DNA from 2 places in the Neobacillus sp. S1227 genome. Region 2 is predicted to be linked to the other one. Evidence: predicted binding sites of a transcription regulator. Region 2 holds the regulator's gene; the other holds the start of a gene.
What was found. Region 2 encodes CtsR, which represses protease genes until heat stress. Its sites were predicted from a motif close to ATGGTCAATAAAGGTCAAACA; they were not measured.
Positions count from the first base shown of each region.

Region 1: clpP (ATP-dependent Clp endopeptidase proteolytic subunit ClpP) is a predicted target of CtsR. The motif match lies at 2,776-2,796, and genes of this name have one in related genera.

Region 1 is NZ_AP038276.1:4,904,386-4,911,543, reverse strand. It holds gene ACZ5AE_RS24745 (gluconeogenesis factor YvcK family protein) at 1-580, shown strand, start outside; gene whiA (DNA-binding protein WhiA) at 745-1,695, shown strand; gene ACZ5AE_RS24735 (HPr family phosphocarrier protein) at 1,772-2,029, shown strand; gene clpP (ATP-dependent Clp endopeptidase proteolytic subunit ClpP) at 2,116-2,718, opposite strand; tRNA gene ACZ5AE_RS24725 (tRNA-Arg) at 2,967-3,038, shown strand; gene ACZ5AE_RS24720 (hypothetical protein) at 3,349-5,133, shown strand; gene rpoN (RNA polymerase factor sigma-54) at 5,308-6,630, shown strand; gene ACZ5AE_RS24710 (glutaredoxin family protein) at 7,132-7,158, shown strand, end outside.
Region 2 is NZ_AP038276.1:101,636-108,793, reverse strand. It holds gene clpC (ATP-dependent protease ATP-binding subunit ClpC) at 1-1,140, opposite strand, end outside; gene ACZ5AE_RS00550 (protein arginine kinase) at 1,145-2,227, opposite strand; gene ACZ5AE_RS00545 (UvrB/UvrC motif-containing protein) at 2,230-2,778, opposite strand; gene ACZ5AE_RS00540 (CtsR family transcriptional regulator) at 2,799-3,260, opposite strand; gene ACZ5AE_RS00535 (hypothetical protein) at 4,073-4,390, opposite strand; gene ACZ5AE_RS00530 (ABC transporter permease subunit) at 4,985-5,890, shown strand; gene ACZ5AE_RS00525 (ABC transporter permease subunit) at 5,883-6,788, shown strand; gene ACZ5AE_RS00520 (insertion element protein) at 7,093-7,158, opposite strand, start outside.

The DNA of each region.
Region 1 (7,158 bases), 990 kb from region 2:
GCATGCGGAAATGGAGGACGGCACGATTGTTTCAGGAGAATCGAAAATTCCGTACTCCGGTAAAAAGATTAACCGGGTATTTTTGACCCCAAAGCAAATTAGGCCGCTTCCGGAAACGATTCAGGCCATCCGACAAGCTGACCTTATTATTCTTGGACCGGGCAGTTTATATACGAGTCTATTGCCCAATCTGCTTGTTCCGCGGCTAGGCGGTGAGGTGTGCAGATCGCATGCCAAAAAGGTTTACATTTGCAATTTGATGACGCAGGCCGGCGAAACGCATGGCTACACTGCCAGCGATCATGTGAAAGCCATTTATGATCATACGAGCAGCGCCTGTATCGATACGATACTCGTGAATAATGAAGAAATTCCGCAGGATGTTCAGCTTCGCTATAATGAGGAGTTGGCCCATCCGGTCCTCTACGATGTGGACCGGTTAACCGAGCTTGGGCTTGAGACGGTTTATGCCGACATTGCCTATCTTGAAAACGGAGCGCTAAGGCATGACCCGAAGAAGGTCGCCAAAATTTTATATAATTTGTTAATAAATGAAACCAAAAGACGTTATGAAGCGTAAATAAGTTAATATTATTTAAAATGTTTATTTGCATGTTCTTTTTGAGCTGATAAAAAAGTATAAACTTTCTGCCCTTAGGGGCTTGCCAATCGGCGAGTTTTCTTTAAAAAATTACTTTCAAAAAAGAATATTTATGTTAGTGTTGGTCATAAGGAGGTGAGGGAATGTCTTTCGCTTCGGAAACGAAAAAGGAATTAACGAACTTGGAAGTGAAATCCTGCTGCAGCCGCTCTGAGCTTTCGGCGCTGATCCGCATGAACGGTTCCCTTTCCTTTTCAAATCGAAAAATCATTGTCGATATTCAAACCGAAAATGCCGCGATTGCCAGAAGAATTTATACCTTGATTAAAATGAATTACCAGGTTCAGGTCGAACTGCTCGTCCGAAAAAAAATGCGCCTGAAAAAGAATAATGTTTACATCGTGCGCTTGGCAGAGCAGGCCAAAGAAATTCTCGAGGATACGAAAATCCTAGGTGAGGGTTTTACCTTTATCCATAATATCTCGCCTGACCTGATCGCAAAGAAGTGTTGTAAGCGTTCTTATCTGCGTGGTGCGTTTTTGGCCGGAGGTTCCGTTAATAATCCGGAAACATCCTCCTATCACTTGGAAATTGCTTCACTATATAAGGAGCATAATGATTCCTTATGTGAATTGATGAATACATTTGATTTGAATAGCAAAACGCTTGAGCGTAAAAAAGGCTACATTACGTACTTAAAAGAGGCTGAAAAGATAACCGAGTTTTTAAATATTATTGGCGCGCATAACGCCCTGCTCCGCTTTGAGGATGTCCGGATTGTCAGGGACATGCGTAATTCCGTTAACCGCTTGGTAAACTGTGAAACCGCTAATCTTAATAAAACCATTGGTGCCTCCATAAGGCAGGTCGAAAATATCCGGTTCATTGATCAAACGGTAGGCCTGCAGATTTTACCTGATAAATTGCGGGAAATAGCCGAGCTTCGGTTAAATTATACAGATGTTACCTTAAAGGAACTGGGTGAAATGGTTTCCGGAGGGTCTATAAGCAAATCCGGTATCAATCATCGCCTGCGTAAGATTGATGAAATTGCCGAAAGGCTGCGGGCCGGAGAAATGCCGTCAGTAAAGTAGATATAATTTTAAAATAGTTTGTTAGTGAATGAGCATTCATTTAATAATATATTGGGATAATGAGGAGGAATTCGAAATGTTGGTAAAAGAAGTAGAAGTTAAATTAAGAACAGGTTTACAAGCGCGTCCTGCTGCCCTATTTGTACAGGAGGCGAACCGCTTTTCGGCAGATATTTTTTTAGAGAAAGACGGCAAGAAAGTAAATGCCAAAAGTATTATGGGCTTAATGAGCCTAGCTGTCGGTTCCGGCGTTGTCATTAATATTATTGCTGACGGCTCTGATGAAGAAACCGCCATTAATACATTATCAGAATTTATTCAGAAGGATCATTAAGAAAAAAAGCTGGCTCACACTCGAGACCAGCTTTTTTTGCATGTAAAAAAGCAATCGGCATGCCCGCCGATTGCCCGTTACAAGTATTATTTTTCTTTCTTATCAAGAATATTTCGTGTAATGATGTTGTCGATTAAACCATATTCTTTCGCTCTTTCAGCAGTCATGAAGTTGTCGCGGTCGGTATCTTGGCGAAGTACTTCAATTGGCTGGCCGGTGCGCTCAGCTAAAATGCCGTTAAGTTTTTCGCGAAGGAATAAAATGCGCTTAGCAGCAATTTCAATTTCAGTTGCTTGGCCTTGAGCTCCGCCCAGCGGCTGGTGAATCATTACTTCAGCGTTTGGTAATGCAAAGCGCTTGCCCTTTTCCCCTGCAGCAAGTAAGAAGGCGCCCATTGACGCTGCCATACCGATACAAACAGTGGATACATTTGGTTTGATATACTGCATCGTATCATAAATGGCCATTCCAGCGGTAATACTTCCGCCCGGGCTGTTAATGTAAAGAGTAATATCCTTTTCAGGATTTTCCGCTTCAAGGAACAACAATTGCGCCACAATGCTGTTGGCAACATTATCATCAATTGCGCTGCCAAGCATGATAATCCGGTCCTTTAACAGACGGGAATAAATATCGTATGCCCGTTCGCCGCGATTCGTTTGTTCAATGACTGTAGGAATCAAATTCATTTTTCTTCCTCCTCTGATTAAAAAATATAAAAGCTTATGTATTGTTATCATACACTGATGGTCAATAAAGGTCAAACAATTCATCTCGAAAAATGTTCGACAACTTTCCCTTATTCAGCATAACCAATCGCGAGCGGTTTTAAAACAATTTTTTAGCTTTGGAGGAATGATCAAGTCATTAAAAAATTGTAATAGCTCTTGCCAAAATAGAAATAATGGAATATAATATGTAAGTCGCTAATAAATTTGCCCTCGTGGTGCAACGGATAGCACGTAAGATTCCGGTTCTTAAAATGTGGGTTCGATTCCTGCCGAGGGCGTAATAAGGTCAAAATCACTACGTTAGTAAAACGTAGTGATTTTTTTATGCCCATTTTCCTTAGTGCTCCTAATAAAATTACCATGCGTTACAAGGAATCATTTAAGCCCAGATTAATAACTTTGTATATTGTTATTTGTGAATTTTTGTAATCTTTGAAAATTGCTGAAGGAAATCCATTAAAAAGTGACTAATAATATTAAATATAGATTTTATCTTTCAATCATTCTTCTACTGGCTGGCACATTATGAATTTCTTTGTGGAAAGGTATTTTTTATTTACAGCGCAAGGCTGGGGAGGGATTTTTATTATGAAAATAAAAAAAACTTTGTCTTATTTTAAGCTGCCATATGATAACGAAAGAAGACACTTTTTATCTGGACTATTTTTTGGAATACTTTCCTTTTTAACCTATCTTCTATTTAGAAAAGAAGATGGGATCAATGGACATTTGGCGGGCACTGTTAAATCAGTAAATGGTGTAATACCTGATGCGAGCGGAAATGTTATGGTTGAAGGTGCAGCAGGCAGCGTGATGGATTATCTAACTATTGACCGGTCTTTAGAGGGCGGCACAATTGACAAAGATAATTACAATAGACTACTTGCCCTTGTCAATGATGTTAAAGCGCAAAAAAAAGGACTATACATTCCTAATGGAAAATATTATGTTTCTAAAAACCTAGTTATTGATGGAATTCAAAATGTTAGAATAGATGGCGAAATTATCATGGCAAAAGGGAAAGTAATGGAATTGGTTTATGATAGCCGATCCACAGATAGTCTCAATTGGTTGGTTAACAAAGTAACAGGTAAACTTAGATTAAGCGGCATAAAAAATGGGTGGATTAAGGTTCTTGAAGCAACGGAATTGGAACTCTATGCAAATGGTAACGACATCAAACGCGATAGTATTGCATACTCCCAATTTGTATTAGGTACAATTGACAAACTGACCTTAGCTTCTGAGGGGTCTGATATTGGCTGGATTAATGAAAATAACTTCTTTGGAGGAAGAATAGCTAACATTATTATTGATGGTAATTATATGCATAATAACAATACATTTATCCGTCCATTCATAGAGAGTGCAAATATTAGGATTAACCATGGTTCGAGTAACAAATTTATGGATGTTCGTTTTGAAGGTAAAAACAGTGTCTTTTTCAGTAACAAAACTCATTCTAATATTATTATCCAACAATGGGCTAACTTGCCCCGTTCTGGCTATGAAAATATAGAAGCAGAAGTAACAGACAATGGGACAAATAATGTTTATATTCACGATATATTAAATATTAAGGAAAGATTGAATTTGTTCTTGCTTAATAATAAAACAAAAGTATTTAATGGGGTAGCAGAAAATGGAGCGAAGTTTGAAGCTGGATTAGATAGATTAACCGTTAATGCTTGGAAAAAGGTGTTTGAAACAGAGTTAATTCCTGTGGTTAACGGCAGTATGTTTCACCTCAAGTCAGATGCTGAAAATTGGCGGCCAGAAATCACTGTCTATGATGCTAAAAATAAACCTATTACAAAATCCGAAGCGGAATATATCAATATCGCCGGTTTCAATTGGAATAAAGATGGATATTATTATGCCGATTCGAATGTGGCAAAAGCAATGGGTGTAGTTGCACACCCTATGGTTAAATATATTAAGATAAAAATTTCTTCTGGAGATTCAGTAAAACCATTCCGTTTTATCTCGTTATATATGATGATTGATAAAGTAAAGGAAGTTGATTTGCACGCAAAAGCAGGGATGAGTTCTTACCCAATTTCTTTATCATCTGCTCCCACTTCGGGATTTGCTTCAGAGGGTCAGCTTATTAGTAAGAAGACTGGTGGAATATGGACTTGTACAAAAAGCTTAAAAAGAAAGTTGGCAAAGACTGCCTTAAAAGGGGCAACTTCTATTACGGTTAATGATCCAGAATCTATTGCCAATGGAGACATCGTCGGAATTCTATTAGACAATGGAGAAACACATTGGACTACGGTTTCTGGATTGCAGGGTTCAAAGTTTTCCATTACACCTTTACCATCTCAATCAAGTATTGGAAAGCGCATTGTGTTTAACACTTGGGTTTAATGACTGCAAAATATCTGGGTAAGATTCCGGTCATAGAAGCCTCCTGTTCTTTTACGACAGGAGGCTTTTATTTTTTATTACCATCCTCTATCCCCCGCAAATCCTTCTAACCAACTAATTCCCATTCACGAATTCACCACTTTCATGTAAAATAAAACAGAAGGGGGGAAATTTATGAATTTTAAGACAGGTTTATGGCAGCAACAAACATTAAAATTGACCATGACGCAGGAACTATCACAGGCGATTGCCTTACTACAGTATTCTGCGCAGGAATTGACAGCATTTTTAGAAAATAAAGCACTTGAAAATCCCCTAGTACAAATCGAAAATGCGAATGTGCGACCGATGAATCCGCTGCTTGACCGGAACCGGCGCAAACATCAAAAGACGGAAAAGGATTGGATCGAGCAGATTGGCACTAAGCCATACTCGGTTGAGGAACAATTAATCTCACAATTAAATATAAAAAGGCTGCCGGCAGAGGAGTTAAAAGCAATTCGCTATTTAATTCAGAATCTCGATGAAAACGGTTACTTCACCGGTGATTTAAATGAAGTTGCTGCAACATTAAAAATTCCGATGGATATAGCAGAAGATGCCTTGGCTGTTCTACAGACTCTGGAACCAGCAGGAATTGGGGCCCGAAACCTTCAGGAATGCCTGCATATCCAGGTAGACTATCTCTTGCCGCACAACGAGCTTGCTAAAAAGATTATATCTGATCACTTTGTGCCGTTTGCCGAAAAGAAATGGAAGCAAATTGCGAAGGAACTACAGGTAACGTTAAAAGAGATTCAAGATGTTTTTGACGAAATCCAATTCCTGAACCCAAAGCCGGGAGCCCTACTGGGAATAGAAGCAGCTTCTTACATTATTCCTGATGTGATTATCGAACAATCACAAGAAGGGTTAATCGTCCGGATGTTTGACGACCCCATTCCGAAAATTAGTTTTAATGATAAATATTTTCATAAATTTAAGGACCAGGATCAGCAGGTCAGCAAATTTATACATGAGAAAGTTCAAGATTATCAGTGGATTTTAAAAAGCATTGAACAGCGAAGGGAAACGCTGACAAGGGTTGTTACCAAGATTGTCGAAAAGCAGCCTGCTTTTTTCCAAAAGGGTCCGCAATATTTGGCACCGATGACGATGAAGGAAATTGCCTCCGAGTTGGATGTTCATGAATCGACTGTCAGCCGTGCGGTTCGGGAAAAATATGTGCAAACTCCGATCGGGACATTTCCGTTGAAGTCATTTTTCTCGAGTACTATTCAAACCGTATCTGAGGAAGAGTCGACCTCTTCGACACAGGTAAAGAATGCTATTAGCAAACTTATTGAAAAAGAAAACAAAGAAAAGCCGCTATCTGATCAGGATATCGCGGAACAATTAAAGGTCTTAGAGGGCATCGTCGTCTCCAGAAGAACGATCGCCAAATATCGTGACCAACTTGGCATCCCGTCTTCTTCAAAGAGGAAGAGGTTTAATTAATTTTTATGTATTGGCACCCGCTCAGATGGATAATCAGTGGAATCGAGTCGCCAATTAGGTTCATTGGAGCCCGAACAGGCGAAAAATCTGCTGGACCGGTAGCCAATAAGGAATATTGGAGCCCGAACTGACGAAAAATCTGACGGATCGGTCGTCAATAAGGGTTATTGGAGCCCGAACAGGCGAAAAATCTGACGGATCGGTCGTCAATAAGGGATATTGGAGCCCGAACAGGCGAAAAATCTGTTGGACCGGTAGCCAATAAGGGATATTGGAGCCAGAAAAGGCGAAAAATCTGCTGGACCGGTAGCCAATAAGGGATATTGGAACCCGAACAGGTGGAAAATCTGACGGACCGGTAGCCAATAAGGGTTATTGGAGCCTGAACAGGCGAAAAATTGGAGCAACCAGTCGGCAATATGGGCCATTGGCGCCCGAAACATGAAAAATCCAGAACAACCCGGTCGCCAATACCCCAAATAAAAGGGAGGAACCAAAACCGTGCCGCAAACAACCATTACCCTATAC
Region 2 (7,158 bases):
ACGGTCGGAGAGCTTTACCGCTGCTTCAATCGCCTCATCGGTAATGGAAACACGATGATGAGCCTCATAGCGGTCACGCAGCCCTTCTAAAATTTGAACAGATTCTTCCGCAGTCGGTTCATCCACCCGAATAGGCTGGAAGCGGCGCTCTAAGGCAGCATCTTTTTCAATGTATTTTCGGTATTCATCTAGGGTTGTTGCCCCGATACATTGCAGCTCGCCACGGGCAAGCGATGGTTTTAAAATATTGGAAGCGTCAATGGCACCTTCTGCACCACCAGCACCGATTAAAGTGTGCAATTCATCAATGAACAAGATAATATTTCCGGCTTGGCGAATTTCATCCATTACTTTTTTCAGACGGTCCTCAAATTCACCACGGTATTTTGTTCCTGCTACAACTGTACCCATATCGAGCGTCATAACACGTTTATCGCGAAGAATCTCCGGAACTTCATTATTGACAATTTGCTGGGCAAGGCCTTCCGCAATGGCTGTTTTACCAACCCCTGGCTCACCAATCAATACCGGGTTGTTTTTCGTCCGACGGCTTAGCACTTCGATCACGCGCTGAATTTCCTTGCTGCGGCCAATCACTGGGTCAAGGCTGCCTTCCCTGGCGATTGCCGTTAGATCTCTTGCTAGGCTGTCAAGTGTCGGCGTATTAGCACTGACCGATGCACCGCCATGCTGTCCGCCGCTCTCATTGCTGCCTAATAATTGCAGCACCTGCTGGCGCGCTTTATTCAAGCTTACCCCAAGGTTATTAAGGACGCGGGCTGCCACCCCTTCTCCCTCACGAATCAGTCCAAGCAGAATATGCTCTGTCCCGACATAAGAATGTCCTAGTTTACGCGCTTCATCCATTGAAAGTTCAATTACTTTTTTGGCTCTTGGAGTGTAGTGAATAATCTGTGAGGCTTCCTGCCCTTTTCCAATTAAATTTTCAACTTCTTTTTGAATCTTATCTGAGCCTAATCCAAGACCATACAGAGCTTTAGCAGCAATCCCTTCACCTTCGCGGATCAATCCCAATAAAATATGCTCAGTTCCAATGTTGTTATGCCCAAGACGGATCGCTTCTTCCTGTGCTAAAGCTAGAACCTTTTGTGCTCTTTCAGTAAAACGGCCAAACATCATACTATCACTCCTCACCAATATTTTTAGATTCCATTATAAAACGTTCCCGAATTAATGCCGCCCGCCTTATGTCTCTTTCATGCGGTCTTAATGGTCCTCCAGCATATTGCTGAAGAAAACCAGGCTGCGTTAAAATCATCAATTCATTTAAGATGTTCTTTGATACATAATTTATATATCCCATATCTATTCCAAGACGAACATCCGATAAACATTTTGCAGCTTCCTTCGTTTCAATAATCCGGCTGTTTGTTAGGACCCCTAGGGACCTGAACACTCTGTCTTCTAATTGTATGTTCGAAGTTTTGCGTAATGCTTCACGTGCCGACCTTTCCTGTGAAATTAACTGGCTGACAACCCCCATTAAATCACGGCACATGTCTTCTTCAGATTTTCCAAGTGTAATTTGGTTGGAAATTTGGAAAATATTGCCGAGCGCTTCACTTCCTTCACCGTAAATTCCCCTAACCACAAATCCTAATTGATTGATAGCTGGAATAATCCGGTTAATCTGTTGTGTTAAAATTAAACCCGGCAAATGCATCATAACCGATGCCCGAAGGCCAGTGCCGACATTTGTTGGACAGCTTGTTAAATAGCCGTATTTTTCATCAAAAGCATATTGGAGATGAACTTCAAGCCAATCGTCAATTACGTTGGCAGCATCTAATGCTTCTTTTAGCTGCAGCCCAGGAAATAGGCATTGAATCCGAATATGATCCTCTTCATTAATCATTATACTAACTTCTTCATTTTCGGATAATAAAACTGCACCATATGGTGACTCCTCTGCCAATTGTGGGCTGATTAAGTGTTTTTCTACCAAGACCCTCTTTTGCAGCGGCTGCATCTCATCTATTTTCAGCAATTCCAAATGCCCAAAGTTTCGAAGGCTGGAAGTTTCCAAAATGCCCTCCAACTCATTAATAACTTGTTTGGCTTCCTCATGTGAAAAAAGGGTTGGGAATTTATATGCTTCCAGGTTTCGTGCCAAGCGAATTCTCGAGCTGAGGACAATATCGGATTCAGGCCCTTCCTCACTCATCCAGGAGCTGACCGCTTGATTTAAAAAACGTTCGAGCGACACCGTTATTCCCCTCCCTCATGACCAGCTGCTAACTTTTTCTCCAGCTGACGGATCTCATCGCGGATGGTTGCAGCTCTTTCAAATTCTTCTTGGATAATAGATTCTTTTAACGAGTTTTTCAGTTCATCAATTTGCTTGCGGAGATAAATCCCCCCGCCAATTCTTTTTGGAATTTTCCCGTTATGGGTCCAATTTCCACCATGAAGCCGCCCTAGAACGGGGATTAATTGTTCTTTAAAGGTCTCGTAGCAGAAGGAACAGCCGAAGCGTCCTACTTTCAAAAACTGTGGAAATGTCATGGAACAATGGTGGCATTGCAGGATTTCCGCCTGTTTAAACGGGCTCTCTGTTGGCTGTTGAAATGTCGGGTCGAAATTCAATAAACCTGCTAATAAATTATTAAAAGAAAACCCTGATTCACCATTAAAAATAAACATATCGCCCTTTTCCTGAGCACACTTTTCACAAAGGTGCACTTCCGTCTTTTCACCATTAATTATTTTTGTAAAATGGAGTGCCGCAGGCCTTTGATTACATTCTTGGCAAATCATACTTTCACCCTCTGGCTATATTATTTATATTTCAAAGATGTTAACATTGCCTTTAACATTCTTGCTCTTAATTCATCCCGGTATGGAAGATCAATATACAAAACAGAACGATCAATCACGCTTAACATGATTTTTGCCTCTCTCTTTGTAATAATCTCTTCCTGAATAAGCCGGCCAATCACATCCTCAGCACTTGCCTGACTGCAACGGCTATGAATAAGTGACAGCAAATGGTCAATCAATTGGGCCGAATCATGAGATTGCACCTTAATAATCCGGATATAACCGCCCCCGCCCCGTTTGCTTTCTACGAGATACCCCCGTTCAATCGTAAACCGGGTGTTAATGACATAGTTGATTTGTGAAGGAACACATTGAAATTTATCAGCAACCTCGCTTCGTTTGATTTCCACAATATCTTCTTCACTCATATCCAAAACCTGCTTCAGATATTTCTCAATAATATCGGAGATGTTTCTCATCTTCCCACCCCCTTGCACCATCTGACTTTGACTATATTTGACATTAATTATACTCAATTTTATTTCCAGATGCAACGATTCACTACTATATGATTTTCTCCAAATCTCGCGGTTGTGAAACCTATGATGAATGGGAAAAAACTACTAAATTTGAGATTAAGGTGTCATGGGTGAGGCATGGGGACGGTTTGAGGGATGCTTGGGGACAGTTGTGCCTCAAAAGCAAAAGATTGTTTCCGTCCTCTAAACATAACGAATTTAGGCTGCTGGGGATGGAATAGTCCATTGATTGATCACATTCTTAAGGACAAAACTTGCTGGGCTGAGGATCAAAATGTCCTTTAGGAGCCTTCTCGAGGACAAACTGATTAATCCAAAAGTTAAAATGTTCTTTAGATAGCTTCCTTAGCCACAAAACCGTTTTTCCCAAAGGTGTAAGTGTCCCTAAAATACCTTTTTAAGAAGTGCTTTCAGTAATTACGAATTATCTCCCATCACTGTTCACTTCACGCAAAAAAAAGACAACCTGTAAAAGTAACGGGTTCTGATACCTGTCACATAACTATAATTTGCTCAAAAAAATGTATGTGAATATGTACAACTAATTGCACCGCATTTTGCGGTGCTTTTTGTATATTACAGTAAAAAAGCACAGTTCTGTAAACTGAGCTCTTCCTTAAATTTATTTTGATTAACTTCTTCAACTATAGCACTCCTTTAGCATTTTAAATAACAATCAATTCAACAAAAAGAACTTGGTTTTCCAAGCTCTTTTGAATTTTTTTATTTATCTACTGTTCTAAGGAATACTTTTATAAATAACTTCTGTAATGAAATAGCATTGATGCGAATGTAATGATGGTGTATGCCAAGGATGTGAAAAAGGCAATATTAGGTGAAAACTCAAATTTTTGATTTTCCATTCTAATACCTGTGGTTCCTTGAATGGTCATATCCATATGTCGAGATGTGAAACCACCCTTGGATGTAGAAGACCAAATAATAACTGTGGCTGCCATTCCAATAACAAATGAATAATCAATGAATTTTGTATGGGTAAGATAAGTTATACCAAAACTCAATCCTAATAAAACTAATAGGGTAATTACAATGGTGATTAATGGTTTCATTATTTTTTATTTCCCCCTTTATCGCTATATTTATAAAATAACACATATTGGTATTATATTGGAAAGAAAGTCCAATTATAGGAGTTACCTAGAATTAATTTAATTCATAAACTAACCTTCATAGAGGCATTTCTGATATAAAAATAGCAGGTGTAGTGGTACAGGACCGCAATGGAAACATTATTATATGAAAACTGTATAGGAAAAGACACTGCACAGCCCTCTCTGCAAAGTGTCTTCATTTTCCTATCCCACAATTGCTGGTTTGGTAGTTCACTTCATTATCAGTTTAGTAATCGGCAAGCCACGTACCTGATGCGACAGTTAACTATCTTGTTATTCCAATACAAATCTTCTGTTTCCTTCATTAAAAGTAATATACAAAACAGCTTTCAAAAAGTACGGCTATTTAATATGATATTACCTATGCGTATTTTATTATATTTTTATTCTGTATATTTAAATTTTGCGATAGGATCCGTAACTTGTTATTAATATTAGGAACTATTTAACAATTATTTTGAAATAACTGGTATAATTTATTTAAATAGATATTGTAAAATTTGGAGTTAATTTGTGGAAAGTAGGGTTTAAATGAAGAATGGATTGTTAAAACGGTTATCCGCTAATATACTAAGGCAATTATTAAAATTGGTATTGCTATTAATAAGTATATGCAGCATTACTTCCCTTCGCTCATTAGTCTATTTGAGGGATAATGGAGGTTATGTTTCTCAAGGTTTTGGATTTTATCCAATGAATTTTTTAAAAACAGTTATTGTGACATTTTCGAACTTGTTTTCGATATATGATTCCAAATTTTTTTACTTGGGTAAATATTATGATGTGTTTCCTTATATTATAGATAAATATATTTACACTATGAGTATTTTATTTTTTGCCTTGATTATAACGGTCCTTGTGTCTTTCTGTTTTTCGTATGTATTTCTTTTCTGTGCTAGACACTTTAAAAAAATATGCAAATGTTTATTATTAGTAGCGGATTCCATACCAGATATAATTATCATTCTAGTATGCCAATTATTGGTTATCCGTATTTACCAAGTAACTGGATTTAAATTACTCCAGTTGTATGGAATTAGAGATAATGTTTATCTTCTTCCAATAATATGCTTAAGTTTTGTTCCCATAATAATGGTCACCAAAATAATGATTAAAATTTTTGAAGAAGAAATGGAACAACAATATGTCGAATTTGCTATTGCTAAAGGTTTATCACGTTCAGCAGTGTTTTTAAAACATATAATCCGAAACGTTATAAAATCATTATTTAGTCATATCGGTTTGATATACTGGTATATGCTATCATCTTTATTTATTATTGAATATCTATTTCAAATGAAAGGTTTTACAATACTTTTATATCGAGTCAGTGACAGCAGTTTATCTTCAGTAGTAATTATAATGATATTAATACCATTTGGCTTAATTAAAGCTACTTCTTTCAGAATTTATGAAAGGAGAGTATTAAATGACTAAGACTAAACTATCTAAAATTATTTTATTTGTCATTTGTGTTTTCTTGTTTCTTTTATTATCTGCGAGTTTTATATTTGAATTTGGGATTAAAAAATCAATTGAACCTGAAAGACTAATCTATACTTCAGAGGGGAAGGTTTTAAGACCACCATTCCCATCATCTATTGAACATCCATTAGGAACAGATAAAAATGGAAATGATCTATTGACTAAATTGATAATAGGTTTTAAATACACATTTTTCATATCAGTAATTGTCACTTTTTTTAGAATGATGATCTCAATTGTTTGTAGTTTATCTGTTTTGTTTCTTTTAAAGCCAATAAAATCTTATATCGAATCTTTTCTAACACCCTTTCTTTATGTTCCAGCTTTTATTTTGTTTTTCCTTTTAGCAAGTGGCGAAGAGGAATTAATTATTAACACTCACGGAGAATATTTTCTGATATTTTACCAAATTCTTATTATTGCTTTGATTGGATTTCCGCCGCTATTATCTCTTTTTATGAAAGAATTTGAACAACTATTAACCAAGGACTATGTGATAGCATCAAGGTTATTAGGGGCAAATAAAGTTCATATTGCAATAAGGCACATTTTTCCTGTTTTCAAAAAACGATTTTATATTGTTTTTGTACAGCAAACAATTTCTACTATTATCTTACTAATACATCTCGGTGTATTCCAAATATTCATTGGCGGAAAAGCAAAGGGTGGCATTGTTGGTGAAGATGATGACAAGTTCCTATCACAATCTAGTGAATGGGGAGGTATGATTGGTCAAAGTATATTTGATATGATTCATTTTCCGTGGCTATTATTATATCCTGCATTTGCAACGATATGCCTAATACTATTGTTAAACATTACTATCAAACAATTAGAAAAAATACAATAGAAGTGGGGAATATTGGGTGTATAATCTTTAGCAACATTTTATCTTTTATATATCCATAAATGACACTTTTTCAATTTACCGTTATGTTTACAAATTGTTCATAAATAATTACACTTTTTTATACAGCGAAATAAAAAACTCGTCAAAGGTAGACGAGTTTTCTTCGTTTATTCTGCCATTTTCTTTTTCCAATTAATCATCATTTAAATTGCATTTTTTGAAAAAACACCTCAAAACAGAATTATTACATTGGTGAAACACACGGGTTTTTGTTTAGAAAAAAATCGTCCCTTTCATCAGGCGACTATCGTTTATAAATAATATCCTCCCAGGAATACACCTTGTCAGCAATACCTATTCGCTGGGCCGG